Regions from separate parts of the Crassaminicella indica genome, predicted to be linked through region 2. Evidence: riboswitches for the same ligand, from Rfam matches in the RefSeq annotation. Region 2 holds a riboswitch; the other holds the start of a gene.
The links. A riboswitch is a leader RNA that binds a small molecule or an ion and turns the genes downstream of it on or off. The one in region 2 is predicted to bind thiamine pyrophosphate.
Positions count from the first base shown of each region.

Region 1 (7,715 bases), 900 kb from region 2:
ATATTCCAATCACACCAGATAATGCAACTACTATAGTTTTCCACTGTTCCATCAACTCTCTTACACTCAGCATAGTACCCATATGTGTAATCAATAAATACATAGAAAGCAGTATAATAGGCTTTTGAAATCCTGCTAACGCTACAATATCACTAGGAAAAAAAGTCCAAAAACCAAATAAAAATAGTAGTGCTGATACAAATACAGATGGTATAAATGCTTTTGTTTTTGTAGATATGATATCTCCAACGCTTAATGCAATAAGTACTACACAAAATGCCATCATTAAACTCATTCATATTCCTCCTTGTGTTTGTTATTTTCTTCCATTAAAAACATCTCTCCTTTCAAAGCTATAATAGTAATGAAAAAAATAATGAAAAAACTTCTCTCCCTTTATCCACTAAAATAAAGGGGGAAGAAGTTAAAAGCAAAATAATATATTTTTATGCATATATATTCATTTCTGTAAGTTTACCAATTTTTTTCTTATTTGTCAATGTATTTTGAAAAATATATTTTTTTATACAATTCTCATATTTTCTTTAAGTTTTTGAGCAGCTGTATAAGGGTCCTCTGATGATACAATAAAAGACATAACAGCAATTCCTTCTACTCCTGTTAGAAGAACTTCTCGAACATTCTTATTAGTTATCCCTCCTAAAGCTATGACTGGAATATTTACATTCTCTTTTATTTCTTTTATAAAATTTAATCCTTTAGGTGCTAATCCTTTTTTGCAATCTGTCTTATATACATGGCTTGCAAGCAAATAATTCGCCCCTTTTTTTTCTGCTAAAATCGCTTCTTCTAAGCTGTGAACAGAAACTCCTAAAGAGCCTTTCCAATTAAAGCTTGTTTTTATAAAATCATAAAATCCTGTATGATAACCATCTGCTCCTACAGCTTTAGCTACTTCTAGATTTCGATTTATAATCAGCAAAGCATTTTTTTCTTTTGTAATTTTCCTTACAGCTTTAGCTATTGGTAGCAATTCATCATAAGTTAAATCCTTTTCTCTTAATATTACTGCTTCTACTCCACCTGCCACTGCTTTTTCAATGACCTCTATAAATGTTTTATTCCTTATTATTTTTCGGTTGGTAATTAAAAAAAGCATTTAGTCATCCTCTCTTAACATATTTATGTTTTTCCCTGACATTACCTTATTCATATTTCTCATAGAACACATTTTTCCACACATAGTACAGCTATCTTTGTGAGCTGGAAGCGACTCTTTTCTATACCTTCTTGCCTTTTCAGGATCAATAGCTAATTCAAACATCTTTTCCCAATCTAATGCTTGTCTTGCCTTACTCATTGCATCATCCCATTCTTTTGCACCTTTTATATTTTTCCCTAAATCTCCAGCATGTGCAGCAATTCTTGTTGCAATGATTCCTTCTTTCATATCTTCTAAGCTTGGAAGCCTTAGATGTTCCGCTGGTGTAACATAGCATAAAAAATCGACCCCATAGCTTGCAGCTAACGCACCACCAATAGCACTCGTTATGTGGTCGTATCCTGGTGCTACATCTGTAACTATTGGGCCTAATACATAAAATGGTGCACCATGACAAAGCTTTTTTTCAAGCATTACATTGGCAGCAATTTCATTTATAGTCATGTGTCCAGGTCCTTCAATCATTACCTGCACATTTCTTTCCCATGCTCTTAAAGTCAGCTCTCCTAATATTAGTAATTCCTGAATTTGACTTGCATCTGTAGCATCATTGATGCTTCCAGGTCTACATGCATCTCCAAGACTTAAAGTAACATCATATTCCTCACAAATATCTAATAACTCATCAAAATGTTCATAAAATGGATTTTCCTTATCATTTAATTCCATCCAAGCATAAATTAACGACCCACCCCTTGAAACAATATTGGTAAGTCTTTTATTTCTTTTAAAAACCTCTGCTGTATATCTATTGATGCCTGCATGGATTGTAACAAAATCCACCCCATCTTCTGCATGTTTTTTAACTACTTTCAAAAACTCCTCTGCCGTAATATCCTTTAATTCTTTATCATAAAACCCTACCGCATCATATACCGGAACAGTCCCTATCATTGCAGGAGACATTTCTATCAGTCTTTTTCTAAATTCTTCAGTTTTTCCATAAGAGCTTAGATCCATAATCGCTTCAGCCTTCATATCAATAGCTGTCTTAACCTTTTCAAGCTCTTTTTCTATATCACAGCAATCCTTTGAAATACCTAAGTTTACATTTATTTTTGTTCTTAATCCTTCTCCAACCCCCTCTGGATTTAAGCTTTTATGATTCTTATTTGCAGGAATAATCACCTTCCCTTCTGCAATCAAATTTTTTAAAACTTCTACATCTATATTTTCCTTTTTTGATACAAGCTCCATTTCCTTTGTGATTATACCTTTTCTAGCTGCATCCATTTGTGTTGTATATGTCATTTTTATTCCTCTCCTTTTCTATATTTGCATCCAATCCTTAAATACTGGCTGATACCCTTTTGATAAAATAACATTCTTCATCTCTTCTACGCTTCTATTATCTGATATCTCAAATTGTCCTTCTCCCTTATCATTACTGCTGTGTCCTCCTACTTCTGTGCTTACCCCTGCAGACATTTTGGTAACGCCTAGAGGGATTAAGTGATCTCTAAAGCTTGCTCTTTCCCTAGTAGATAATGTAATCCCTAAATATGGCATAAAAATCCTTAAAGCTAGTAAATACTGAACAATATTTTTATCACTCACATTATGAACTTCATCAAAGCATCCTGCATGAGGACGAATACGAGGTGGTGATATACTAATACATACATCTGGGTATTTGTTTTGGAGATAATTAGCATGAAGTCCACTCATAAAAGCTTCTCTTCTCCATTCATTTAGCCCTAAAAGAGCTCCAATATTCACATTCCTCATCTTAGCTTTGCATCCTCTTTCAGGTGTATCTAATCTAAAATGATAATCTTTTTTAGGTCCTGATATATGTACCCGATCGTAAATCTTCTCATCATATACCTCTTGATAAACAGCTAAGTTATCTACCCCTGCTTCTACCATTCTTTCATAATCCTCTTGCGTTAAGGGATATACTTCAATCCCAACAGAATCAAAATATTTCTTTAGAATCTTTACTGCATCTATAATATAAGATACTGGTGTAGCATTAGGGGATTCTCCTGTTAAAACAAGAATATGCTTAAGTCCTGTTTTAGCAATAGAAATAGCTTCCCTTTCTATTTCTTCTGGGGATAATTTTTTTCTTTTAATATTGTTATCCACATTAAACCCACAATAAGCACATCTATTCACACAGAAGTTTCCTATATACATTGGAGTAAATAATAATATGGTCTTTCCAAAATGCTGTAATGATAAAGCATGTGCCTTTTGTGCCATTTCTTCTAAAAAACTTTCTGCCTTTGGAGACAATAGTGCTAAAAAATCATAAATATTTATTTTATTTTTATTTAGTATTCTTTTAATCTCTGTTGATGTAACATTTTCAAAAAAAGCATCATAATCAAAATCCTTAAAATTTATATAAACATCATAAAAGCCCATCAAAACTCACCTTCATTCAAAAATCCTGTAAGTGGAGAAGAAGCAATAGCACATTTTTTAGTAGCTCCTAATTTTGAAAGATATGCAGTTCTTCCTGCTATTACTGCAAGAGAGAATGCTTTTGCCATATTTACAGGGTCATCAGAAGTAGCAATAGCTGTATTTACTAAAACTGCTGCTGCACCCATTTCCATAGCTTCAGCCGCCTCTGATGGCTTTCCAATTCCTGCATCTACAATGATTGGTAAATCTATTTCGTCAATCAAAATCTCAATAAGCTCCTTCGTCCTAATTCCTCTATTTGTTCCTATAGGTGCCCCCAAAGGCATTACTGCTGCTGCACCTGCATCTACCAATCTCTTTGCACTCATAAGATCAGGACTCATATAAGGAAGTACAACAAAGCCTTCCTTTGATAAAATTTCCGTTGCTTTAATAGTTTCTTGATTATCAGGAAGTAAATACTTATGATCAGATATAACCTCAATCTTTACCCAATCACCACAGCCCATAGCCCTTGCAAGTCTTGCAATCCTCACAGCTTCTTCTGCATTTCTTGCTCCAGAGGTATTTGGAAGCCATATAACATCTTTGGAAATATATTCAAGGATATTTTCTTCCTTAGCTTCAAGATCAACTCTTCTCACCGCCATTGTAACTACTTGAGTTTCAGAGCTTTTAATAACATCAGGTATAATTTTTTTACTCGGAAATTTTCCAGTCCCAATGAACAATCTGCTTTTTAATTCAATTCCTCCAATTTTCAATAAATCCATTCCATCATCTCCTAAACTTCATATTCTTCTAAAATAATCCTAAGCACTGTATTCGCTTGATGATTTGCGGCGATAGCAACTCTCGGTGCCATGAGTCCACAGCCCGGCTTTGCTTCTGATATTTCATCTCCAACTAAATAGAAGCGATCTCTCACTATTTTTGTTTTTATTGTATTATTCGAAAAATATCCAGCCATTCCAGAGGCTGCAACGATATATTTCTCAGGAAGCTTAGATAAAGCTGTATTGACTAAAGTTGCTTTACACATAGGATTGTCCAATGCTTCCACAATAATATCCGCATCTTCAAAGCAATCCTTTATATTGCTTTCATCAAGGTATAAATCTTTTGTTTCAACATCTACAAAAGGATTAATATTTTTTAGGACATCTTTTATTGCTTCTGTTTTTTTCATTCCTATATGCTTTGTAAAATACTGCTGCCTATTTAAATTGCTTGGCTCAACTACATCAAAATCTATAAGCACTAGTTTTCCTATTCCTAATCTTGCTAAAGAGACAGCTACATTTGAACCAAGTCCCCCAAGTCCTGCAATCCCTACACATGCCTTTTTTACTTTTTCATGAACTCCCGGTGTATGTCTAGCTACTAGTAAAGCTTCTAACTCCTCTTCATTTGGAATTTCTCCTCTTATAATGAGAGTAAGTCTGTCATCCTTCTTCAAAGGTGCATCTTCTCTTAAAATAAATCCGTTTAAAACAACAATATCTGCTTCCTTTTTTACAAAATCACGAATTCCAAAGGCTGTAGATCTTTCATTTACAATAACCGGCTTTTCATTTACATATATTTTCAAATCAACCACCTCCAACAAAGCTTACGATCTCTACTTTATCTGCTTTGTTTAATACATGCTCATTATATTTTTCTTTTGGAATAATTGTAAGATTTACTTCTACAACTACCTTTTCTTCATTCAAATCTAATTTTTTCAACATCTCACAAATAGTTATCTCTGAATCAAAATCCATTTCTTTTCCATTGATTATCATGCTTTTCCCTCCTTTCTTTTACGCTTTATCCCAAAAACACATTAAAATTAATATATTAAAAAAGTGCGAATTCATAGAGAATTCGCACTTTAAATAATAGCGTACAAAATATTCCCTACGTTGGCATTACCCAAATCAGGTTATACGGGTCAGAGATTTCATCTCTTTCTCAGCCCATCAACATGAGCTCCCCATAGTTTATAAAATTTTCCATTTTAAAAAGCTTACCCTAGGGTAAGCTTTAAAAATAATCATTTTTATCTTTAGCTTCCCTACGGCAGTATTAACTGCATCAGGTTATAAGGGTTAGGATTTCTCCCTCTCAGCCAAAAGGCACCCCTAGCATTTCTATTCTATTCTCTTTTATTGTAATCCTTAATTATGATTTTGTAAAGTTTTTGATTATATACCTAATTATTCTAATCCATATCTCTTCAATTTCTTATAAAGTCCTACACGGCTAATTCCAAGAGATTTCGCTGTTTGATATTTGTTTCCATTATTCTCTTTCAAACAGGCTACTATCATATCTTTCTCCATTTCTTCTACCATCTCTTTTAATGACTTATTTCCTATAGGATAGTTTTTTTTATCATTTTTAGTAAGTCTTGTTGGTAAATGCTTTGGTTTTATTATTAAGTCTGAATCTAAAAGGTTTATAGCCCTTTCAATAACATTTTCAAGCTCTCTTATATTTCCAGGCCAAGCATATTTTTTTAATATTTCTATCGCTCCCTGAGAAATCCCTTCTACATAAATACCTAATCTATTAGATAATTTCATTTTAAGTTCATTAGCAAGGGCTTCTATATCTTCTTTTCTTTCTCTAAGAGGAGGTATCTTAATAGACATTACATTTAATCTATAAAAAAGGTCTTCACGAAATTCACCATTCTTCACTAGAGCATCTAAATCTTTATTCGTAGATGAAATAATTCTAACATCTATTTTTCGAATCACATTCCCTCCAAGTCTTTCTACCTCTTTTTCCTGAAGAACCCTTAAAAGCTTTGCCTGCATAGCAAAAGGCATATCCCCTATCTCATCTAACAAAATCGTTCCTCCATTTGCAAGCTCAAATTTCCCTTCCTTTCCTCCCTTTTTAGCACCTGTAAAAGCACCCTCTTCATATCCAAACAATTCTGATTCTAGTAATTCTGCTGGTATAGCTGCACAGTTTATTTTTACAAAAGGTCCTAAATATCTATTGCTAGCATTATGAATAGAATGAGCAAAAAGCTCCTTACCTGTTCCACTCTCTCCTGTAATAAGAACATTAGAACTCGTTTTTGCTGCTTTCATTGCCATATCCTTTACAATACTCATACTCGGACTTTCTCCTACTAAATCTTGAAAGGAATATTTTGCAGACCTCTCCTTATTAAGTTCACTTTTATAGTAAGCAATCTCCTTCTCTAGTTTGGATATTTTTTTACTAAGTGTTTGAAAATCTCTTATATCCTTAAACATAACCTTTCCAACTGCACCAATAATTCTTCCATCCTTTTTAATAGGAACACGCATAGAGATCATTCTTTTATTTTTTATTTCCTGAATTTCTCCCACTTCCATAATTCCAGTTTCTAATACAACATGAAGTCTTGTATTCTCAATAACCTCTGCTACATGTTTTCCTTCAGGCTCTGATATATCTAAAAATTCTTTATAGGCTTTACTCATCATAGTAATGATTCCATTTTCATCAACAACAGTAACCCATTCATTGGCTGTATCCAAAATAGTATTTAGTATTTCTATATATATCTTATCCTTATCCATTTCTTTGCTCATTTTTCTATAATTAGTAATATCATGGAATAAAGCCATTGCTCCTTCAACATTTCCTTCTAATATCATTGGCATCATACTCATTCTATACTGTCTTTTATTGATGCAAACATTCCTATTTAATTCCTCTTTTCCTGTTTTCACAATAATAGGAAGTCTACAGTTTGGAATAATCTTGTGAATATGTTTTCCTATAATATCCTCTTTTTTTAAATCAAGTAATTTTTCAGCACGCTGGTTCATGACCATTATATTTCCAGCTTGATCTATTGCTAAAAGTGCATCAGGAATATTATTAATTAAAGCATCAAAGTATTTACTCATGCTCAGCCCTCCTCAAAGCAAGGACAATATATTTACAAAGCATACTTTATACAATTTCACTGAAATTATATCATATATTTTGAATTTCTCAAAACTTGTCGAATTTTGCGTATATTTAAAGCTAATAAAATCCCTTGATACACGTATCAAGAGATTATTATTTTTAATATTGATAAAATCCTTTCCCTGTCTTTCTACCTAAAAGATTTCCCTTCACCATCTTTTTCAACAATGGATGAGGTCTATATTTTGGATCT
Region 1 is NZ_CP078093.1:831,708-839,422, forward strand. It holds gene KVH43_RS03985 (hypothetical protein) at 1-295, opposite strand, end outside; gene thiE (thiamine phosphate synthase) at 524-1,120, opposite strand; gene thiC (phosphomethylpyrimidine synthase ThiC) at 1,121-2,434, opposite strand; gene thiH (2-iminoacetate synthase ThiH) at 2,453-3,556, opposite strand; gene KVH43_RS04005 (thiazole synthase) at 3,556-4,332, opposite strand; gene thiF (sulfur carrier protein ThiS adenylyltransferase ThiF) at 4,344-5,150, opposite strand; gene thiS (sulfur carrier protein ThiS) at 5,152-5,346, opposite strand; TPP riboswitch at 5,441-5,550, opposite strand; TPP riboswitch at 5,599-5,697, opposite strand; gene KVH43_RS04020 (sigma 54-interacting transcriptional regulator) at 5,761-7,464, opposite strand; gene KVH43_RS04025 (3-hydroxybutyryl-CoA dehydrogenase) at 7,622-7,715, opposite strand, start outside.
Region 1: another riboswitch for thiamine pyrophosphate. It lies ahead of thiS (sulfur carrier protein ThiS); the one in region 2 lies ahead of KVH43_RS08125 (thiamine-binding protein).

Region 2 (7,715 bases):
TTAAAATATATAGAAGAAAATCAACTAAAAGGAATAGTCTTAGCAGGAAGACCGTATCATGTGGACCCTGAGATTAACCATGGGATTCCAGAGCTTATAGAGTCTTTAGGCTTTGTAGTACTTTCTGAGGATAGTGTGAGTCATCTTACAAAACCAGAAAGACCTCTGCGTGTGGTAGATCAATGGGTATATCATTCAAGACTTTATAGAGCTGCTACCTTTGTTGCAAAAAATAAAAACCTAGAGTTCGTTCAGCTAAACTCCTTTGGCTGTGGCTTAGATGCTATTACTACAGATCAAGTACAAGAGATATTAGAAAGATACGGAAAAATATATACCTTGTTGAAAATAGATGAAATAAATAATCTTGGAGCTGTAAGAATTCGTATTCGATCTCTTCTTGCAGCTATTAAAGAAAGAGATAAGAGAAATTTTGAACCAAAGAAACTTTATGAAAATGATGAAAGGGTGCTGTTTACGAAGAAAATGAAAAAAAATCATACGATTTTAGTTCCACAAATGTCACCTATTCATTTTCAGTTTTTAGATGTAGGATTTAAAAAAGCAGGATACAATGTGGAAGTTTTAGGAGATGTAGGAAAATCTGCTATAGATGAGGGACTTGCATATGTGCATAATGATGCATGCTATCCAGCAATTATTACAATAGGACAGATTATGGAAGCTTTAAAATCAGGAAAATATGATTTGAACAATACTTCTGTTATGATATCCCAAACAGGTGGAGGGTGTCGTGCAACCAATTATATAGCCTTTTTAAGAAAAGCATTAAAGGATGCAGGCATGGAGCATATACCGGTGATTTCAATAAATGCATCAGGACTAGAGAAAAATCCAGGGTTTAAGCTAAAGCCCACTACACTAGATAATTTAATGATGGGGCTTATTTATGGAGATCTTTTAATGAGAGTTTTATTAAGAGTTCGTCCTTATGAAAAAATAAAAGGCTCAGCCAATGCTTTGTATCAAAAATGGGTAAAAAAATGCAAAGAAAGCTTACTTAGAGGTAGGAAAAAGGATTTTAAAGAAAATATAAAAAAAATTGTTGAAGACTTTGATAATTTACCAATCGATGAAGATTTAGTAAAACCAAGAGTAGGTGTAGTAGGAGAAATACTAGTAAAATTTCATCCAGATGCGAATAATCATGTGGTAGACTTTTTAGAAGCAGAAGGAGCAGAGGTAGTTGTACCAGATCTTACGGATTTTTTATTATACTGTGCGTATGATCGCAAAACAAAGTATGAAAAATTGTCTGGAAGCTTTATAGGAATGATTATGGGAAACATTACTATAAACGGGATTGAAACTTATAGAAAGGATATGAGAAAGCTTCTAAAGAAGAGCAGTCGGTTTGAACCTCCAAAAGAAATTTATGAGTTAGCTCATCTTGCAAAAAAACATTTATCCTTATGTAATCAAACAGGAGAAGGTTGGTTCCTAACAGCAGAAATGGTGGAGTTAATAGAAAGTGGTACAGAAAATATCTTGTGTCTTCAGCCATTTGCGTGTCTTCCTAATCATATTACAGGAAAGGGAATGATTAAGGAGCTTAGAAGAAGCTATCCAAAAGCCAATATTGTGCCTATTGATTATGATCCTGGTGCAAGTGAAGTGAATCAAATCAATCGTATAAAGCTTATGCTTTCAGTAGCCTTCAAAAATTTAGAAAAGGAAGAAAGCTATGCATAATAAAAGGACTTCTCAGGAGAAGTCCTTTTAATGTTAGTGTATTTAGAATTATAAAAAAAGCGAGGAAACAATAAGTTATCGTTTTTCGATAAAAAAATATTGAAAAACATTTTATAGCATGGTAATATAGATTAGTAAAATAATAAGGGAGGTATGTGTATGAGGTATTATGGAAAAGGATCTTTAACTAGTGCTTTAAAGATTTTGTTAAATATTTTGCTTACTATTGGGGTTGGAATGTTTATCTATTTATCCATTCATGTATTATCAAGTAATGATTTAAATATAAGTTTGATCAGAAAAAGCATTATTTATACTTTGTTTGTAATAGGCAGTATTTCCTTGATGATGATTATTTTTCATTTAAGACAAATTTTAGATTCTTTAATATATGTAAATCCATTTATAAGAGAAAATGTAAAAAGATTAAGAAATATAGCTATAGAATGCTTTATTATTACAGGATGCTATTTGATTAACTTTTTTATAAATCCTAAATATGTAGATTTTAATCTTATAACTATAGATATGAAAGGCGTTCATACAGATATGGAATTTTTTATATTTTTCTTTTCGGGTTGTTTTATTTTAGTATTATCAAAAGTTTTCCAGCAAGCTGTTGAAGTAAAAGAAGAAAATGATTTTACTATTTAGAGGAGGTTGCTATGGGGATTGTTATAAATTTAGATGTGATGATGGCAAAGAGAAAAATCTCTCTTACAGAGCTTGCAGAAAGAGTGGGGATTACAAATGCTAATTTATCTATACTTAAAAATAACAAAGCAAAGGCTATAAGATTTACAACATTAGAAGCTATATGTAGAGAACTTAATTGTCAGCCAGGGGATTTATTAGAATATGTTCCTGATAAAAAAAAATCAGAGATTTTATAAACTGGAGGTAAAGATGAAGAAGCCATTCAAGATATTATTAATAATTTTAGCAAGTATAATTTGTTTATTGGCAGTAGCGGTTATAATAGGACCAGCTGATCCTATCATGTTAACAGAAGAAGAAGAATCACAGCAGTATGAAGAATATAATGAAAAATTTAGTAATCTTAATATATCAGGATTTGAAACGAAAGATCTGAATAGTGAGAAAATCACTTCAGATATTTTTAAGGATTATAAAATTACTATGGTGAATATTTGGGGAACTTTTTGTAGCCCTTGTGTAGAAGAAATGCCGGATATAGGAAAGGCTTATAAAAATTTACCTAAAGGATCAAATATTATAGGCATATGTGTTGATGCTGGAGATGATGAAGATACTGTAGAAGCTGCACAAAAAATCATGAAAAAGTCAAATGCTGATTTTCGTGTTTTGATTCCTGATGATGTGTTGAAGAAGCAGTTGTTAGATTTCGTGACTTTTTTTCCTACTACAATATTTGTAGATGAGAAGGGAAATATTGTGGGAGATGTATATAATGGAGGACGTTCAGAAGAAGATTATAGGAAAGCGATCATAGAAAAGCTTAAAATGGTAGAAAATACAAAATAAATATTTATAAAATACACCTTGAGTAGAAAAGTATTGATTTTATTCAAAAAAAGTATATACTAAAAATAGTAAATAAAATAATCAATGGGAGCTGATGTTTTTGGCTGAGAGGGAATAAAAAATATTCCGACCATGAGACCTGATCTGGGTAATGCCAGCGTAGGGAATGCACATAAAAACTGCTGCCTATTCTGAGCAGCATTTTTTTGTTGGAAAAATTTTAAAGATTTAGAGAGGAGCGAAAAAATGGCAAATGTAAACGTAAGTATACAGGTTTTGCCTGTAGTTTTAGAAGAAAGGATATATCCCGTAGTAGACAAAGTGATTGAGCTTATTGATAAAAGTGGTGTAAAGTATGAAGTAGGGCCTATGGAAACTACCATGGAGGGAGATTTAGATAAGCTTTTAGACATTGTAAAAAGAGCACAGGAAATTTGTGTAGAAGAAGGAGCCAGTAGAGTTATTTCTATGGTAAAAATTGACTATAAACCAGAGGGCGTGACTATGCATGAAAAAGTGGGAAAATACAGGAGATAAAGTACTACCCATTGCTTTTATTGTTTTTTTAATTATTTTATGGGAAATACTTATAAAAATATATAATATACCAAAATATATACTTCCAGCACCATCTTCTATAATAAGTGCTTTGATCGAATATAGGCAAATTTTGTGGGAACATACAAAAACTACTATTGTTGAAGCTAGTATAGGCTTTGTTATAGCTACTATATTTGCAATTTTTGCAGCAGGACTGATGAATAAGTATGAACTTCTGAAAAAAATCATCTATCCGATATTTGTCATATCCCAGACTGTTCCTATTATTGCTTTAGCACCTCTTTTTATGATTTGGCTGGGATTTGGGATTTTGCCCAAAATTGTAATTGTTGTGTTGGTTTGTTTTTTTCCTATTGCTGTAAGTGTTATAGAAGGACTAGAGACTGTAGATCAAGATCTTATCAATTTGATGAAGGTTATGGGTGCAAAGCCTTTTCAAATATTTATAAAGGTACAGATGCCAGCCACACTGCCAGCATTTTTTTCAGGGTTGAAAATTGCAGCTACTTACAGCATTATGGGTGCTGTTTTGGCAGAATGGATTGGAGCTAAAAGTGGTTTAGGAGTATATATGACTCGTGCCATGAACTCTTTTCGTATAGCAGCTTTATTTGCAGATATATTTGTCGTGGTGATCTTAAGCATTGGCATATTTCAATTGATTGAAAGAGTTTCAAAAAAAATTATGCCGTGGAATCAGCAAACAAATCAAAGGAGAGATTTACATGTTAAAAAAAGTAAAAAATTTATTGATCGTTCTATTGGTAATGGTTTTAGGTTTATCAGGTTGTGCCGAGAAGAAAGAGGAAGTACAAAAGGAAGATAATAAACTTCAAAAAATTACGGTAACACTAGATTGGACGCCAAATACAAACCATACAGGTCTTTATGTTGCAAAGGATAAAGGATATTATAAAGATATGGGACTAGATGTTGAAATTATTCAACCAGCAGAAGGAACTGCAGAACAGCTAGTAGCATCAGATAAAGCACAGTTTGGTATAAGCTATCAAGAGCAAGTAACATTAGCTAGAGTAGAAGATGTTCCTGTGGTATCTATTGCGGCAGTTATACAGCATAATACATCAGGCTTTGCATCTTTGAAAGAAAAGGGGATTAAAACACCAAAGGATTTTGAAGGAAAAAGATATGGTGGTTGGGGTTCTCCTATCGAGAAAGCAACGTTAAAGGCACTGATGGACAAGCATGGAGCAGATGTAAAAAAAGTTCAAATCCTTACTAGTGGGGCAACAGATTTTTTTGCTTCAAGTAAAAAGGATATTGATTTTGCATGGATTTTTGAAGGATGGACAGGGATTGAAGCAAAGCTTAAGGGAATTGAACTAAATTATATTGATTTAGGAAAAGAAGATTCTGCTCTTGATTATTATACACCTGTTATTATCACTAATGAAAAAAATATAAATGAGAAGAAGGATTTAGTAAAGAAATTTATGGAAGCTACAAGTAAAGGATATGAGTATGCTATAAAAAATCCTGTTGAGGCTGCTGATATTTTATTAAAATACGCACCAGAATTAAATAAGGAGTTAGTTGTTGAAAGTCAGAAATTCTTGAGTGATAAGTATAAGGCAGAGGCAAGCCAATGGGGAATTCAGAAAAGAGAAGTATGGGAAAATTATACAAATTGGCTTTTCGATAGAGCTTTAATTGCAAAGAAAATTGATATAGACGCTGCATTTACTAATGAATTTTTACCTAAAGAATAAGGAGTAGAAAGAAATGCAAACACCTAAAATTAGGTTAACTAATGTGCATATGGATTATATTTCCAAAAGAGATGTCTTAAAGGTATTAGAGAATATCAACTTATATGTAAACAAGGGAGAATTTGTTTCCATAATAGGTCCTAGTGGCTGTGGAAAAAGTACTTTGTTTCATATTATTACAAAATTAGAGAAAGCATATGAAGGTTTAGTAGAAATAGATGGAGAACCTTTAGAAAAATCTAATCAAAGAGCAAGTTATATGCACCAAAAGGATTTACTAATGCCCTGGAGAACGCTCATAGATAATGTGATATTGCCTCTTGAAATTCAAGGAAAAAATAAAAGAGAGGCAAAAAAAGAGGTAAAAAAGTATTTTGATACTTTTGGATTAGAAGGATTTGAACAAGCATACCCTAATGAATTATCAGGTGGGATGCGACAAAGGGCTGCACTTCTTCGAACATTCTTAGTAGATAGTGAGCTTTTGCTGCTTGATGAGCCATTTGGAGCATTAGATGCAATTAATCGTTCAAAAATGCAGGAGTGGCTTCTTGACATATGGCGTCAATTTAAAAGATCAGTTCTTTTTATTACTCATGATATAGAGGAAGCAATTTATTTATCAGATAGAATTTATGTACTTAGTCAAAGACCTGCAAGAGTTTTAAAAGAAGTAAGAATAAGTTTTGAAAGACCGAGGAAAAAAGATATTGTTGTTACAGAAAGCTTTTTAAACTATAAAAAAATATTGATGGATGCATTAAAATAATGAAAAGATCAGGCTTAAGCAAGTGTATGAGTCTGATCTTTTTTTATTGGAGAATATGATAGCAATTAATTTAACAGATATTTTTATTTTTTGATACTAAACTTTTTTAAAAAATATCATCTATATAAATGAAAGGAGGAGATAAATATGGCAGTAAGTGTAAAAATGGGTCCTTCAAAGCTAAAGATTACTTTTAGTAATGGAATGGATGACAATGGAAATGAAAAAAAGAGAAGCAGAACCTATTCAAACATCAAGCCTACTGCGAAGGATCAAGACATCTATGATGTCGCAACTACCTTGATTGGGCTGCAAAACAGCAAAGCCCTTGAAGTTGAAAGGGTAGATGAAAAAGAAATAGTAGAAGCTTAGTCAGAAAGCAAATAAGAAAAGGAGGTGTTATGATTGTTAACAAAGAGATTAGAGATGATTTTTCAAAATCAAGGTGGCAAAACTACAAAAATATCTGTAGACAATGCAAAGGAGGATTTGACAAAAGAGCAAGTAGAATCAGCAATGCAGGTAATAATTGATAAGAACATATTTCAAACCAACAGTGGTGAGCTAACAGGTATTGATTCTGCAAGAATTGTTACAACAGATATTGATGAAATCATTTAATAAAAAGTAGCTTGGGGAATCCCAAGCTACTTTTTATTAAAGAAGTATATATTTTTTGCATTTATAAAAATTCATCCATTGAAGCTATAAAAAGAACATATGAAAAATAGGTTTATTCAGAAAAAACTCCATTATCTTACAAAAGTAGAGATAGACATTTATGAGAACAAGTTGTATAATAAAACAAAACATATGTTCGACAAAACGAGGGGTGATAAGATGAAAAACATTGATAACATTATAAAAGTGGGCATATGTGCATTGATTCCTATTTATCAACTCAATATGGGGAATGTTACAAAATTGATTACAGAAGATGGACGAAGCTTTATAGATAAAAGAACGATGAAAACAGTATTAAAGATTATTGCTAGATACTATACTATACATATTGAAGCTTGTAGAGAAAAATATGGACAAGTCTTACATCAACGGTTAAGTGTACCTATTTTATTCCACCAAAGATTACTTTTAATACCTTTTAAAATGAGAAAACCTAAATTTGTAAAAGATGGAGCTAAGGGATACATTAACCTTTATGATATTGAAAAAGTAACAGAAAAAGAAAAATATGTTATGATCCAGCTTAAAAATGGGGTAGAGATTGCTGTTTTAAATAAAATGAAAACCGTACAAGATCAAATAAATAAAGCAAAGCTAATAGCAAGTGATATGAATTGTTTTATAGATGATTTATCATATAGATCAAGAGATTTTTATATAGAATATAATCGTCCAGCTACAAAAGGAGATGTTGCTAGACTTCAAGAGGAGCTTGTTCAATTAAAGGATGTGTTAAAAAAAATGCTGCGATT
Region 2 is NZ_CP078093.1:1,728,758-1,736,472, forward strand. It holds gene KVH43_RS08105 (2-hydroxyacyl-CoA dehydratase) at 1-1,713, shown strand, start outside; gene KVH43_RS08110 (DUF2975 domain-containing protein) at 1,873-2,367, shown strand; gene KVH43_RS08115 (helix-turn-helix domain-containing protein) at 2,379-2,606, shown strand; gene KVH43_RS08120 (TlpA family protein disulfide reductase) at 2,620-3,219, shown strand; TPP riboswitch at 3,294-3,403, shown strand; gene KVH43_RS08125 (thiamine-binding protein) at 3,466-3,756, shown strand; gene KVH43_RS08130 (ABC transporter permease) at 3,728-4,606, shown strand; gene KVH43_RS08135 (ABC transporter substrate-binding protein) at 4,506-5,510, shown strand; gene KVH43_RS08140 (ABC transporter ATP-binding protein) at 5,524-6,279, shown strand; gene KVH43_RS08145 (DUF1659 domain-containing protein) at 6,427-6,651, shown strand; gene KVH43_RS08150 (DUF2922 domain-containing protein) at 6,685-6,900, shown strand; gene KVH43_RS08155 (competence protein ComK) at 7,120-7,715, shown strand, end outside.